DNA from 4 places in the Paenibacillus odorifer genome. Region 1 is predicted to be linked to each of the others. Evidence: predicted binding sites of a transcription regulator. Region 1 holds the regulator's gene; each other region holds the start of a gene.
The links. The regulator Rex, encoded in region 1, represses fermentation and respiration genes when NADH is low (regulators of the CRP and FNR family bind a similar motif). The targets are predictions, from matches to a motif close to TTGTGAAATATTTCACAA.
Positions count from the first base shown of each region.

Region 2: pflB (formate C-acetyltransferase) is a predicted target of Rex. The motif match lies at 1,164-1,181, and genes of this name have one in related genera.
Region 3: PODO_RS15335 (cytochrome ubiquinol oxidase subunit I) is a predicted target of Rex. The motif match lies at 2,147-2,164, and genes of this name have one in related genera.
Region 4: PODO_RS03380 (flavocytochrome c) is a predicted target of Rex. The motif match lies at 2,160-2,177, and genes of this name have one in related genera.

Region 1 is NZ_CP009428.1:4,563,791-4,567,009, reverse strand. Features, by position in the region: gene dinG (ATP-dependent DNA helicase DinG) at 1-1,561, shown strand, start outside; gene PODO_RS19895 (redox-sensing transcriptional repressor Rex) at 1,692-2,345, shown strand; gene PODO_RS19890 (amidohydrolase) at 2,332-3,219, shown strand, end outside.
Region 2 is NZ_CP009428.1:4,841,791-4,845,009, reverse strand. Features, by position in the region: gene adhE (bifunctional acetaldehyde-CoA/alcohol dehydrogenase) at 1-1,019, shown strand, start outside; gene pflB (formate C-acetyltransferase) at 1,272-3,219, shown strand, end outside.
Region 3 is NZ_CP009428.1:3,536,664-3,539,882, reverse strand. Features, by position in the region: gene PODO_RS15340 (cytochrome d ubiquinol oxidase subunit II) at 1-621, opposite strand, end outside; gene PODO_RS15335 (cytochrome ubiquinol oxidase subunit I) at 618-1,982, opposite strand; gene PODO_RS15330 (zinc-binding metallopeptidase family protein) at 2,548-3,219, opposite strand, start outside.
Region 4 is NZ_CP009428.1:779,280-782,498, forward strand. Features, by position in the region: gene PODO_RS03380 (flavocytochrome c) at 268-2,058, opposite strand; gene PODO_RS29830 (histidine kinase) at 2,283-3,219, shown strand, end outside.

The sequences.
Region 1 (3,219 bases):
TGAAGCTGGGATTGCTGACGTGGTTATTACGAACCATTCCAAGCTATTCGCAGATGTTAAAGCTGGGCACCAGCTGCTTCCGGCTTACGAGCATCTTGTAATTGATGAAGCACATCATTTAGAAGATGTGGCTGGTAAACATCTTGGCATGCATATGAAGCATTTCACTGTGGCACACACGTTATCGCGACTGTATAAAGATAGCCGAAACGGACAGCTTCCTGCTCTGCGCCAGATCTTACAGTCGTCAGGCAGTGAAGAGGCTTCAGAATGGAGCGGAGTCATCGATCGGATCTACCCGGATCTGCTTACCGTCAAAGAAACCTGGGATGCACTCAGCGACAAGCTGTTCAGCCTTTTGCCGGAACGCAGTGATGCAGCAGCAGGGGAAGCGGGGCAACTGGTTATGCGTTTGCTTCCTGCCCGTAAGCCGAAGGATTGGGATGAATTAGTTGCGCTTGAGAACACTATGAATCTGACGTTAAGCGCCATCATCCGTAAGGGTGATAAAATGCTTAATGAGATGCGTGACCAGGAAAGCCAATCCTCAGCAGACAGTCTTGTTACTGATATTAGCGGTTTATTTAAGGATTTGGCTTCCATACGTGAGCAAGTAAGATTCTTTATGGGGCTGAATGACGATAATGTAGTATATTGGCTGGAGGCAAATGGAAATTACCGCAGCAAATCACTGCAGATGTATGCCGTCCCTGTGGATGTTAGCAGCCAGCTTAAAGAGTTGTTCTTCGATAAGAAAAAAAGCATCGTGCTTACCTCGGCGACGCTGTCTGTAGATAAATCTTTTCAGTTTATGATTGATAATCTCGGACTTAACGAAGCTGCGGAAGAGGGACGTCTAATGACCTCACTCCTTCCATCTCCCTTTAAGTATCGCGAGCAGGCGCTGCTAGTTATACCGCGTGATTTTCCTAGTGTGAAGGGCAGTGTGGGCGATGCTCGATTTGTCGATACACTCGTACAGTCGTTAGCAGAAGCTGCCAAAACAACACGTGGGCGGATGCTGGTTCTGTTTACTTCTTATAAAATGCTGCGTCAGGTATATGATCCGCTTAAAGAGGCTTTGGCCTCACAAGAGATTACGGTGCTTGGTCAAGGCGTGGAAGGTGGCAGCCGGAGCAAGCTGATCCGCCGCTTTCAGGACAGTGCAGCATCCGTTCTGCTGGGGACGAGCAGCTTCTGGGAAGGTGTAGATATTCCAGGTGAAGCACTGACTTGCCTGGCCATCGTGAGACTTCCGTTTCAACCGCCGAATCACCCGTTGGCGGAAGCGAAGTCGGAGTTATTGCAGGCTCAGAAGAAGAATCCATTCATGAAATTGTCTGTTCCTCAAGCGGTTATTCGTTTTAAGCAGGGATTCGGAAGACTGGTTCGCACGGCGCAGGATCGCGGAATAGTTATTGTTTATGATACAAGGGTTATTGAATCTCATTACGGGAAGTATTTCCTTTATTCATTGCCTGGTCCCAAAATGGAGCATATGCTGACTGATCAAATGGTCCCCCGCATAGCGGAATGGCTAGAGGATGGCGGCGCTTCTTAAAATGCTCGTCTTCAGTTTAGCTCCTCCTTATCCTTAAGGGCGGTAAGTTACAGTACCGCCCTTAATAAGGAGAGGTATACGTTAGAATATGGATTTTCACAAGAACATTACTATTTTTAGGAGGAAAAATATGAAATCGGATAAAATATCAGAAGCCGTTGTTCGCAGACTACCTGTGTATTTGCGTTTTTTGAATGATCTCCAGAATCGCGAAATATTAACAGTTTCCTCTCAGGAACTTGGACAAAAGCTTGATCTTAATCCCGCACAGATTCGTAAGGATTTAGCGTATTTTGGTGACTTCGGCAGAAAAGGTATCGGCTATGATGTAACGTATCTTATTGAGAAAATCCGTCATATTCTGAAGCTGGATCAACAGCTTAATGTAGCTTTAGTAGGGGCAGGTAATCTCGGACATGCCTTGTCTAATTACAATGCATATCTCAAAGATACTATGAAAATCACGGCTATATTTGATTCGTACGCTCCTAAGGTTGGACGTAAGATCAACTCCCTTACTGTGCAACCGATGGATGAACTAGGCAGCACGATTCGTGAGCAAGGTATTCGCATTGCCATTATTACCGTACCTGATTCAGAAGCTCAAAATGTAGCAGATATTCTCATTTCTTCTGGGATTGAAGCAATTTTGAACTTTGCCCCTGTGATTCTGAAGACACCACCGAATATCCGGGTGCATGCAGCTGATTTTACAACTGATCTGCAAAGTCTTGCTTATTACTTGCGGGATGGAAAGGAAGAAAGCGAACATGAACAACAATAAAACGATAATTAAGGGCGGGTATTTTCTGACTCCGGGAACGGATGAGCCGGTTCTGAGTGGATATATGACTATTGAAGATGATTTAATCACTTACATAGGAAAAGAAGAGCCTCAGATGGAAGCTGGAGTGCAAGTGGTTGATGGCAGCCGTCTGCTGTTCATGCCTGGACTTGTAAACACACATGGTCATGCGGCGATGTCTTTGCTGCGTGGATATGGAGATGATTTAGCGCTACAAGTGTGGCTTCAGGAGAAAATGTGGCCGATGGAGGAAAAGTTCACCGGTGATGATGTATACTGGGGAACCTCCTTATCTGTATTGGAAATGCTGAAGGGTGGAACTACGACCTTCCTCGATATGTATGATCACATGGACCGAGTAGCTGAGGTAGCTGAGTTATCAGGTATCCGTTCCGTATTGATGCGTGGTGTGATCGGGTTATGTCCAGAGGATGTACAGAATCACAAGCTTGCGGAAGCGATTTCTTTTGCCCGTAACTGGCATGGAAAGGCTGACGGTAGAATTACTACTATGATCTCACCGCACGCCCCTTATACTTGCCCTCCGGACTTCCTGGTTAAGTTCGTGCAGGCAGCGCATGATCTGGATTTACCGATGCATACGCATATGTCCGAAACGAAACGTGAAGTGGAACAAAATGTGGCGGATTACGGGTTGCGTCCTGTAGCTCACTTAGAGAATCTTGGAATGTTCACACGTCCCTCGATAGTTGCACATGGTGTTCATTTAAATGATGAAGAGATTGAGATCTTGGCTCGCCATAATGTGGGTGTCTCTCATAATCCGGGCAGTAATTTGAAGCTGGCTAGCGGAGTGGCTCGGGTTACTGATCTTCTAAAAGCTGGTGTGAAG
Region 2 (3,219 bases), 280 kb from region 1:
AAGGTACAGCAATGATGAACAGATTCCAACCGGACTGCATCATCGCACTTGGTGGTGGTTCCCCAATGGATGCTGCAAAAGGAATGTGGTTATTCTATGAACATCCAGACGCAGACTTTAACGGTCTGAAACAAAAATTCATGGATATCCGTAAACGGGTTTACAAATTCCCTAAACTTGGAAACAAAGCTAAGTTTGTAGCGATTCCAACTACTTCGGGTACGGGTTCGGAAGTAACATCTTTCGCAGTTATTACCGATAAAACAACTGAACAACACACTAAATATCCTTTGGCTGACTACGAGCTAACTCCAGACGTAGCTATCATTGATCCAGAGTTCGTATATAGCTTGCCAAAAACTGCTGTAGCTGATACAGGTATGGACGTATTGACACATGCCATCGAAGCTTATGTATCAGTTATGGCGAGTGACTACACTGATGGTCTGGCAATTAAAGCAATCCAATTGGTATTCCAATACCTTGAAAAATCGGCGCTTGAAGGCGACAGAGTTGCCCGTGAGAAAATGCATAACGCATCAACACTTGCTGGTATGGCCTTTGCTAATGCTTTCCTGGGTATTAACCACAGTTTAGCGCATAAATGGGGCGGTCAATATCACACTGCTCACGGTCGTACTAATGCGATCCTTATGCCACACGTTATTCGTTACAATGCTAAGAAACCTACGAAGTTCGCTTCGTTCCCTAAATATTCACACTTCGTAGCTGACGAGCGTTATGCAGAAATCGCCCGTATTCTGGGATTGCCAGCTCGCACAACTGAAGAAGGTGTAACTAGCCTGATCAATGCTATTCGCGATATGAACAAAAAACTGGGTATCGAAGAATCCTTCCAACAACTGGGCTTTGATCCTAAGGATTTTGAATCCCGTGTAGATTACTTGGCTGACCGTGCATTTGAAGATCAATGTACAACTGCCAATCCTAAGCTGCCACTGGTATCTGAACTTGCAGATGTGTACCGTAATGCTTTCTACGGAAGATTTGATAATTAATATTTGGTTAAGTAGATAATAGGATGGTTGTGGACTAGATATAAGTGACAAATATCACCGGAAAGGTGATATTTGTCACAGTCTATTTATAGAAAATAAACTAAAATGTTTATATAAACAACGGTCCCATACATGGAACAATGATTGTGAATTTTCGAACAACCATATCTTTCTTGGGATCACGAGACACGGGATCAACCTTCAAGCCCGCGATCTCTACAAATATTATAAATATAGATGGAGGGATTTAGCATGTCGGTGATTGAAAAAGATGTACAAGAAGTGAAATCCGGTTGGAGAAGTTTTACAAAAGGTAAATGGTCCAGAAAAGTTGACGTTAACAACTTTATCGCAAGTAACATTAAGCCTTATGAAGGAAACGAAGAATTCCTCGTAGGACCTACTAGTAACACAACTGAACTATGGAAGATTATTTCCCAATTGAGTAAGGAAGAAAGAGAAAGAGGCGGCGTATGGGATGTTTCCCTAGATACTGTCTCCACAATCACTTCACATGCTCCAGGCTACATTGACAAAGACAAGGAACAAATTGTAGGCGTACAGACTGACGCTCCTTTCAAACGTTCCATCCAGCCATTTGGCGGGATCAAGATGATGGTTGATGCTACGAAGGCTTACGGCTTCGAGCTTCCACAAAACATCGTTGACATGTTTACGAACATTCGCAAAACGCATAACCAAGGCGTATTTGATGCATATACACCAGACATGAGAGCTGTGCGTAAATCCGGCGTAATTACAGGTCTTCCTGATGCTTACGGCCGCGGACGCATCATCGGCGACTACCGCCGCATTGCTCTGTACGGTATTGATTTCCTCATTAAAGACAAAAAACAACAACAAACTGAGCTTGAAGTTGATTCCATGACTGAAGATATTATTCGTTTGCGTGAAGAGCTGTCCGAGCAAATTCGTGCACTTGGCGAATTGAAAGAAATGGCAGCCGCTCATGGTATGGATATTTCCAGACCAGCGACCAACTTCAAAGAAGCTACTCAATGGGTATACTTCGGGTATCTTGCAGCAGTTAAAGAGCAAAATGGTGCAGCGATGTCCCTAGGCCGTGTGTCCTCTTTCTTGGACATCTATGCAGAACGCGATATTGCTGAAGGTACTTTGACTGAAGAACAAGTACAAGAAATCGTCGATCATTTCGTAATGAAACTGCGTATCGTGAAATTCTTGCGTACACCTGACTATAATGATCTGTTCTCCGGTGACCCAACATGGGTAACTGAATCCATCGGTGGTATGGCTGAAGACGGAACAACTCGTGTTACCAAGAACAGCTTCCGTTTCTTGAACACCCTGTACAACTTGGGTCCAGCTCCGGAACCAAACTTAACTGTACTGTGGTCCGAAAAATTGCCTGAAGCCTTCAAAAAATATTGTGCTAAGGTTTCCATTGAAACTAGTGCAATTCAGTATGAAAATGACGATGTAATGCGTCCATACTGGGGTGAAGATTATGCGATTGCTTGCTGCGTATCTCCAATGCGTATCGGTAAACAAATGCAGTTCTTCGGCGCTCGTGCCAACCTGGCAAAAGCATTGCTGTATGCTATCAATGGTGGTATAGACGAAAAATCCGGAGCACAAGTTGGACCGGAATTCCCAGCGATCACTTCTGAATATCTGGATTATGACGAAGTAATGAAACGTTTCAAACCGATGATGGAGTGGTTGGCTAAAACTTATGTTAACACTTTGAACATCATTCACTATATGCATGACAAATATTCTTACGAACGTATCGAAATGGCGCTGCATGACCGTGACATTCTGCGTACGATGGCTTGTGGTATTGCTGGGCTGTCCGTTGCAGCTGACTCACTAAGCGCAATTAAATACGCCAAAGTAAAACCTATTCGTAACGAACAAGGTATTGCGATCGACTTCGAAACCGAAGGCGAATTCCCTTGCTACGGTAACAATGACGATGCTGTAGACAGCATCGCAGTAGAATTGGTTGAAACCTTCATGACTATGATCCGTAAAAACAAAACATATCGTGATTCTGTGCCAACTCAATCGGTACTGACCATTACTTCGAATGTAGTGTACGGTAAGAAGACAGGTACTACACCTGACGGACGTAAGAAAGGTGAACCTTTCGCACCGGGTGCTAACCCAATGCACGGACGTGACAAGAAAGGCGCCTTGGCTTCCCTGAACTCTG
Region 3 (3,219 bases), 1.0 Mb from region 1:
GCTCCAAAACAGGGCGTAGTTGCGCATCAGCTTCAACGCGGAATGATCCTCTGCCCGAGAAGCGTAAAATGTCAGAAATGAGCCGCTAATGAACAAAACGGACACAATTGCCAGTCCAACGATACTCCACGATAACGGATTGGTGAACAGCGCCCAGTAATCCAGAGAAACCGTCTCCCCCTGCTTCACGATAAAGCTGCCTTCAGACAAAGTTAGCGCCACTGACAACGATGCTGGAATAAGCAAACCTGTAGCTCCGTACAAAAAAAGATATACTATGTTTTTCTTGGAACCGTAATTTTCAAAAGCATAGAATGAACCGCGAATCGCAAGAAGAATCAATGCAATGCTTCCCGGAACAAGTAGCGCGGAGCCATAATAATAGGCTGTGTCCGGAAAAAAACCGACGATGCCAATGTAGAAAAAGATAAAAAATACATTTGTAATTTCCCAAACGGGTGATAAATAACGCGAAATCAGACGATTAATGAGATGATCCTGCTTCGTTAAACGGGCATAAAAGGCGAAGAAGCCCGCTCCGAAATCAATGGAAGCTATAATTAAATAGCCGTACAAAAACAGCCAGAGCACCGAGATGCCAATCAATTCGTAACTCATCATTCAGTGCCCCCCTTTTCCGTAGATTGATTAGGATGATCCTTCATCCATTTCTCCATCTCAGCTTCTGCTGGATTATTGTTGAACAAGCGTCTTAGCACGATTACACACATACTGCCGAGAACGATGTACAAGAGCAATAAGGCGAAGAATATAATTCTTACATTCGGTGAAGACGTGGCCGCCTCCTCAACACGCATATATCCACGGATAATCCACGGCTGTCGGCCAACCTCTGCATAAAACCAGCCCAGCTCAACAGCCAGAAAAGCGAGGGGGGCGCTCAGTGCGATGATGCGAAGCATCCACTTGTTAAGCTCATTACGCTTTTTCCAGAACACAAACAGAAAATATAGGAACGAAATCGCGAGCAGAGTAAATCCGATTCCGACCATTAAATCAAACAGATAATGAACGAGAAGTGGTGGCCATTCTTCCTTGGGGAATTCCTCGAGCCCCGTCACCTCTGCATTAAAGTCTCCAAAGGCCAGGAAGCTGAGCAGCTTCGGAAGATGAAGAGCCCCTAGAACTTCATGCTCTGCATTCAGCCATCCCAATAGAACCAAATCCACCCTGCTACTCGTCTCAAAATGCCACTCTGCCGCTGCAAGCTTCTCTGGCTGATGCTCGGCCAAAAACTTGGCGGACACATCACCGGCTAACGTGTTCAGCAAACCGAATAGTAAAACGACCGCCATCATGAGATTTAAAGATTTTTTGTGGTATGCGGACACACCTTTTCTCAGCATCGCGAAGGCTGCAATCCCGGCTAACAAGGCAGCTCCTGTTAAATAGGCCGAGCTTAATACATGGAACACTTTGGAGAACGTCGCCGTATTCAGCATCGCTTGCACCGGGTTAATCGCTGTGAATTGGCCTGCTTCCATGACAAAGCCTTCAGGCTGGTTCATGAATCCGTTCACCGTCGTAATAAAAACGGCAGACATGCCTGCCCCGGCGACAATCGGTATCGTCAGCAGCCAATGGGTATATGGATTTTTGAACCGATCCCACGTATACAAATAAATGCCCAGGAAGATAGCCTCGAAAAAGAACGCGAACACCTCCATGAATAACGGAAGTGCAATGACATTCCCAGCCAGTTTCATAAAATTCGGCCATACCAGGGCCAGCTGTAGTGAAATCGCTGTACCGGTCACAACACCAACCGCCACAGAAATGACAAATCCTCGAGACCACCTCTTTGCCATAAGTGTATAATGGGGGTCTTTCTTCCGGATCCCGATGAACTCTGCTATAGCGATCATTAGCGGTATACCGACGCCAATCGTCGCAAAAATAACGTGGAATCCGAGAGTCAAGCCTGTCACTAGCCTGCTCCATAGCACCGTATCAATTGCCATTCTTTACTGCTCCCTTCAAAACTCTGTTCATTTTTCGTCTTAAGTTGATACTTATGATTAGGCCCGCTAACTGTAGGCTGCATTCAATATCAGGTTTAGCAAGGCTCAGCGACATCGTTTCCTGTTCGTTTTAGTATGACATTCCTCGTTCTTTGCTATGTAAAAAGAGAAATATTTCACAAAGCAAGAGTTGGCGAACCTGATTTACCTGTTACTGAGCAGTCAAATTAATAACGTGGCCTAATAATTAAAGTTATCTTATCTTAAATTTTAAGTATTTCAATCATCGACATCTCTTAATCCCTAAACGTTCAAGAAAGGGACAAATCTTTCTAACAACTCAGTGAATAACACAAAAAGCACCCGAAGGAGCTATTGATTGATTAGCGTATATGTGATGTCACAAGTTTCCTCCTACTTCGATGCTAACAAAAAAACGAAATTTTCTGATTTTAAGCCGTAATATACCCCCTTTTTGCAACAAAAAAACACTGACTTAAATCATCAGTGTTTTTGAATTCAAGCTAATGTCATCTTCGTCATGACAAATCTTGAACTGCCACTATCATTTAGTACGACCGTAGAAAAAAGAATACCCATCTGACTTCCCAAGCTTAGTTGTCTCCGTTCCGTCCACTAGCTTGACCGCTTTCAGCAACGATACAATTTGCGTATGCATTAGCTTTGCATCAAATTTGTCCATCTCTCTGTTGTCACTATCCACGAGCAGATAGTCGGGCATTGGAATGAATCCAATCACCGGTATCCCTGCTTCAAATAAGGGCTGACTCTCTCCAAACTCAAACTTGTTATGTCCACGCAATAATACAGTACGTGTGCTATCTGTCTTTTCAATAGCCTTCAGCCAAATGGCTGCCATCATTTCATTGCCTGCATACGTATATTCTGTACTTATTTGTCCAGTTGGACCATAGTGACCCGTATCATCGTCCTTCCACTCCATGCTGCCTAAATGCTCAACCGTAATTCCAGCTACAGCTTTTAAATGGCCATTCTTGCCATCCCAGAGCTCTCGATGCCCCTCCATCCAGGTGGAAGTTGCCTGAGAGGACCCTTTGAACTCCGGTAATCTAAAATGCCCTGTCACAAAAGCGAAAATCATCGTACGTTCCGGCTGCTCCTGCTGTAAGTAACGAATCATAGACAGCATACCCACAGCGCCATTCTCCTCCACTACATTTATCCCATCCGTATGGGTATTTACGATAATCGCTTC
Region 4 (3,219 bases), 3.0 Mb from region 1:
ATTTGAAGGAACCCTTGTCAATTAGTCACTAAATAATTGGGGAATTTTAATTCCACGAACGGAGAACGATAAAAGAGCCGCGAGTTAGACGAGCGTAGCCCCTAGACTCCACCATAATAAACCGCCCTGTTCGCAATGTTGCTAACAGGGCGGTTTGCTATGTCATAGAGGGCAGCTTGAAAGTTAGCAGTCAACCGGCACTCTACAAGTTATCTTGCACGTTTTTAAGTCTACCTTATTAATAGAGCAGTTACACAAAAAATAAGATTACTCTGCTACAACTTGTTTGCCTGCAATCCGGCCGAATGTGAAGATATCAGCGATGGCATTACCGCCAAGACGGTTTGCACCATGAATGACCCCTGTTACTTCACCTGCAGCGAACAACCCAGGGATGACTTCGCCTTTTTCATTCAATACGCGAGTCTTCTCGTCGATCACCAAGCCGCCCATTGTATGGTGAACGGAGGGTACAGCTTTTTCGATGTAGTAAGGGCCTTTTTCAAGAGATTTCAATCCACCGCGATGTTTGAAATCAAGGTCTTTACCTGTTTTCGCATAATCATTTACTTTATTAATCGTTTCTTTCAAAGTGTTCACGTCGATTTTGAAGAAATCAGCTGCCTCCTCAATCGTATCGGCTTTAAAGAGCAAGCCTTGTTTAACGAGTTGATCGTATTCGTCTTGATGAACTTCTATCGTTTTACCGATATCCTCAATACCTTGGTTCCATAATTGATACGTATATCCGCCCGTTTGGGCAAGAATTGCTTTAGAAATAACGTCTCGACGTTCTAATTCCTCAACGAAGCGCTTGCCTTCTTGGTTAATCAGGATCGCACCATCGAAGCGGGAATCTGCAACAAGGGAAATAACACCTGTCTCAGGATTACAGATTGGATACGTTTGAATACTCTCCATGTTTGTCAGTTTGGCGCCAATCGTTTCTGCCATAACGATACCGTCACCTGTAGATCCTGGTGTATCGGTAGACATATATTTTTCATCCATTTTAGGGTTATACTTTTTACGCATCTCTACATTGGATCCAAAACCACCGGTAGCGATGATGACGCCTTTGTTCGCATGGAATGTGATCTTGTCGCCAGTACCCGAAGTCGCAGTTACACCTGTTATTTTGCCGCTTTCGTCCTTCAGCAAGGTTTCGGCTTTCATATTCGTTTTGATCGTGATTTGATCAGCGTCTGTTTTGGCTTTTAACTTAGTAATCAATTCAACACCTGTATGACCTACAGGAATCAACGCACGTTTTCTGGAATGGCCTCCAAATTGGAACAGATGATCAGGTAAGAACTCTACCTTGATATCATCGCGCAGCCATTCGGCAGATGCTAGAGCATTGTCGGCAAGAATACGAACCATCTTTGGATCCCCGAGGTTGTCTCCGCCTTTCATCGTATCATCATAGAACAAGTCAGCCGTGTCATCAGTGATGCCAAGAGCACGTTCAACCCAGTTGTCCGGCGCATTCATCTCACCACCGGAGATCAATGTGTTGCCGCCAACAGCTGGCATTTTCTCGAGCAGAACTACATTAGCTCCAGCGCTCTTCGCTTCGATAGCCGCACTAAAGCCAGCACCCCCGGCACCGATGACGACAACATCATAGGTTTGCTCGACTTCTTCTTTGTCTTTGCTTCCACTGACTGCAGCGCCAGCGACAAGGGTAAGTCCAGACTTCGTAATGGCATCTTGAATGGCTTCGAGATATCCTTTGCTTGTAACTGTAGATCCGCTAATGGCATCAACTTTTGCGCTGTTAGTTGCCATGACATCTTGCTTGAGCTGCGTATAAACAGGTTCTGCAAGTACTTCATTTTCCTTATGCTCTGTCACTTTAATGTCAGTGATCTTGTTATCTAATAAGGAGACTTGTACTTTAATATCGCCATGTTTACCTTGCCCAACTCCTTCAAAGACTTGAACTCCGTTTGCATCTGCAGCGGGCTCTGCATCTTTACTGCCGCAAGCAGCAAGCGTGAACATAAGACTGAGGACTAGTAGAATAGATAACAGCTTTTTCGTGTGAGTTCGCATAATATCTCCTTCATTCTGTTGTGAATTGGTTACATACCCTAGGGAGAGGAGGATTTGCTAGGCAAATCCTTTATCTCTAGCCTAGACATGAATGTTATTTCATGTGAAAATATGCACAAGACCTATTATAGATTTAGTACAGCATTATGTATTTGCACAGATTAGTGTTTTTTTGTCTTTTTCGGGCATGTAAGAGACGGATATTGTGAAGGGCTATGATTACAATGAAATCAATTCACTTAAAAATCACGTTAATCGCAGGAGGCTGCTTCTTGCTGCTGTTCGTTGCATTGCTTGTAACAATATATTTGGAGATGAACCATACGGTTGTCCCTTTGAATAAGAACTTAACGCAGCAAGTGGTTACTGCACGCAGCGACCAGATTGATTATTGGTTTAATCAGCGCATTGGAGAGATAGACATGCTTGCTTCTCTAGCTTCGGACCATCAGTGGACACGAGATGAATTGCTGCAAGAGTTCGATAAGTTCGAGGCGAAGAAGCAAGTAGAGTACGAATCCATACGTGTGGTGGATATTCACGGAAATTCCTGGTCAGCAAGGGACAAGCCTTTTTCGATACTAAACCGACCCTACTATCGAAAACTGCTGAATTCAGATTCCAATTATGTGGTGAGCAATCCGATCGTATCCAAAGCGAATGCAGCCGAAATCGTCGTCATTCTTTATCGCGTGAATCCATCGGTGAATGATGAGGTAGCTTATATTGCCGCAGCCGTCTCCGTCAAGAAGATGAAGGAGATTGCTCAAGATGTAATGCTATATGACCAGTCAGGCCAGCTTATCGTCGATTGCAGAGAGCTGGGTGAAGAAGATGGAGCGGAGGAGGCAGCAGATAAGAAGAACATGAGTGTATTTGAGGCTCCAATTCAAAATGTGGAAGGCTGGAAGCTAGTACTCGAAGTACCGAATTCAAGTCTATCGCTAGCGGTGATCAAAACCCAGCGGACTGCATTGCTGGTAGGCGTTCTTATCGGTAGTGCGTTTATCGTCTTTCTGATGCTGCTTGCTTCTTCCATTATTCGTCCAATTCAGTCGCTTCGCCAGGTAATGGAAAATGTGCAGAACGGCAACCAAACCATACGAGCAGATGTTACGCGCTCGGATGAGATCGGCGATCTTGGACGAAGCTTCAATGACA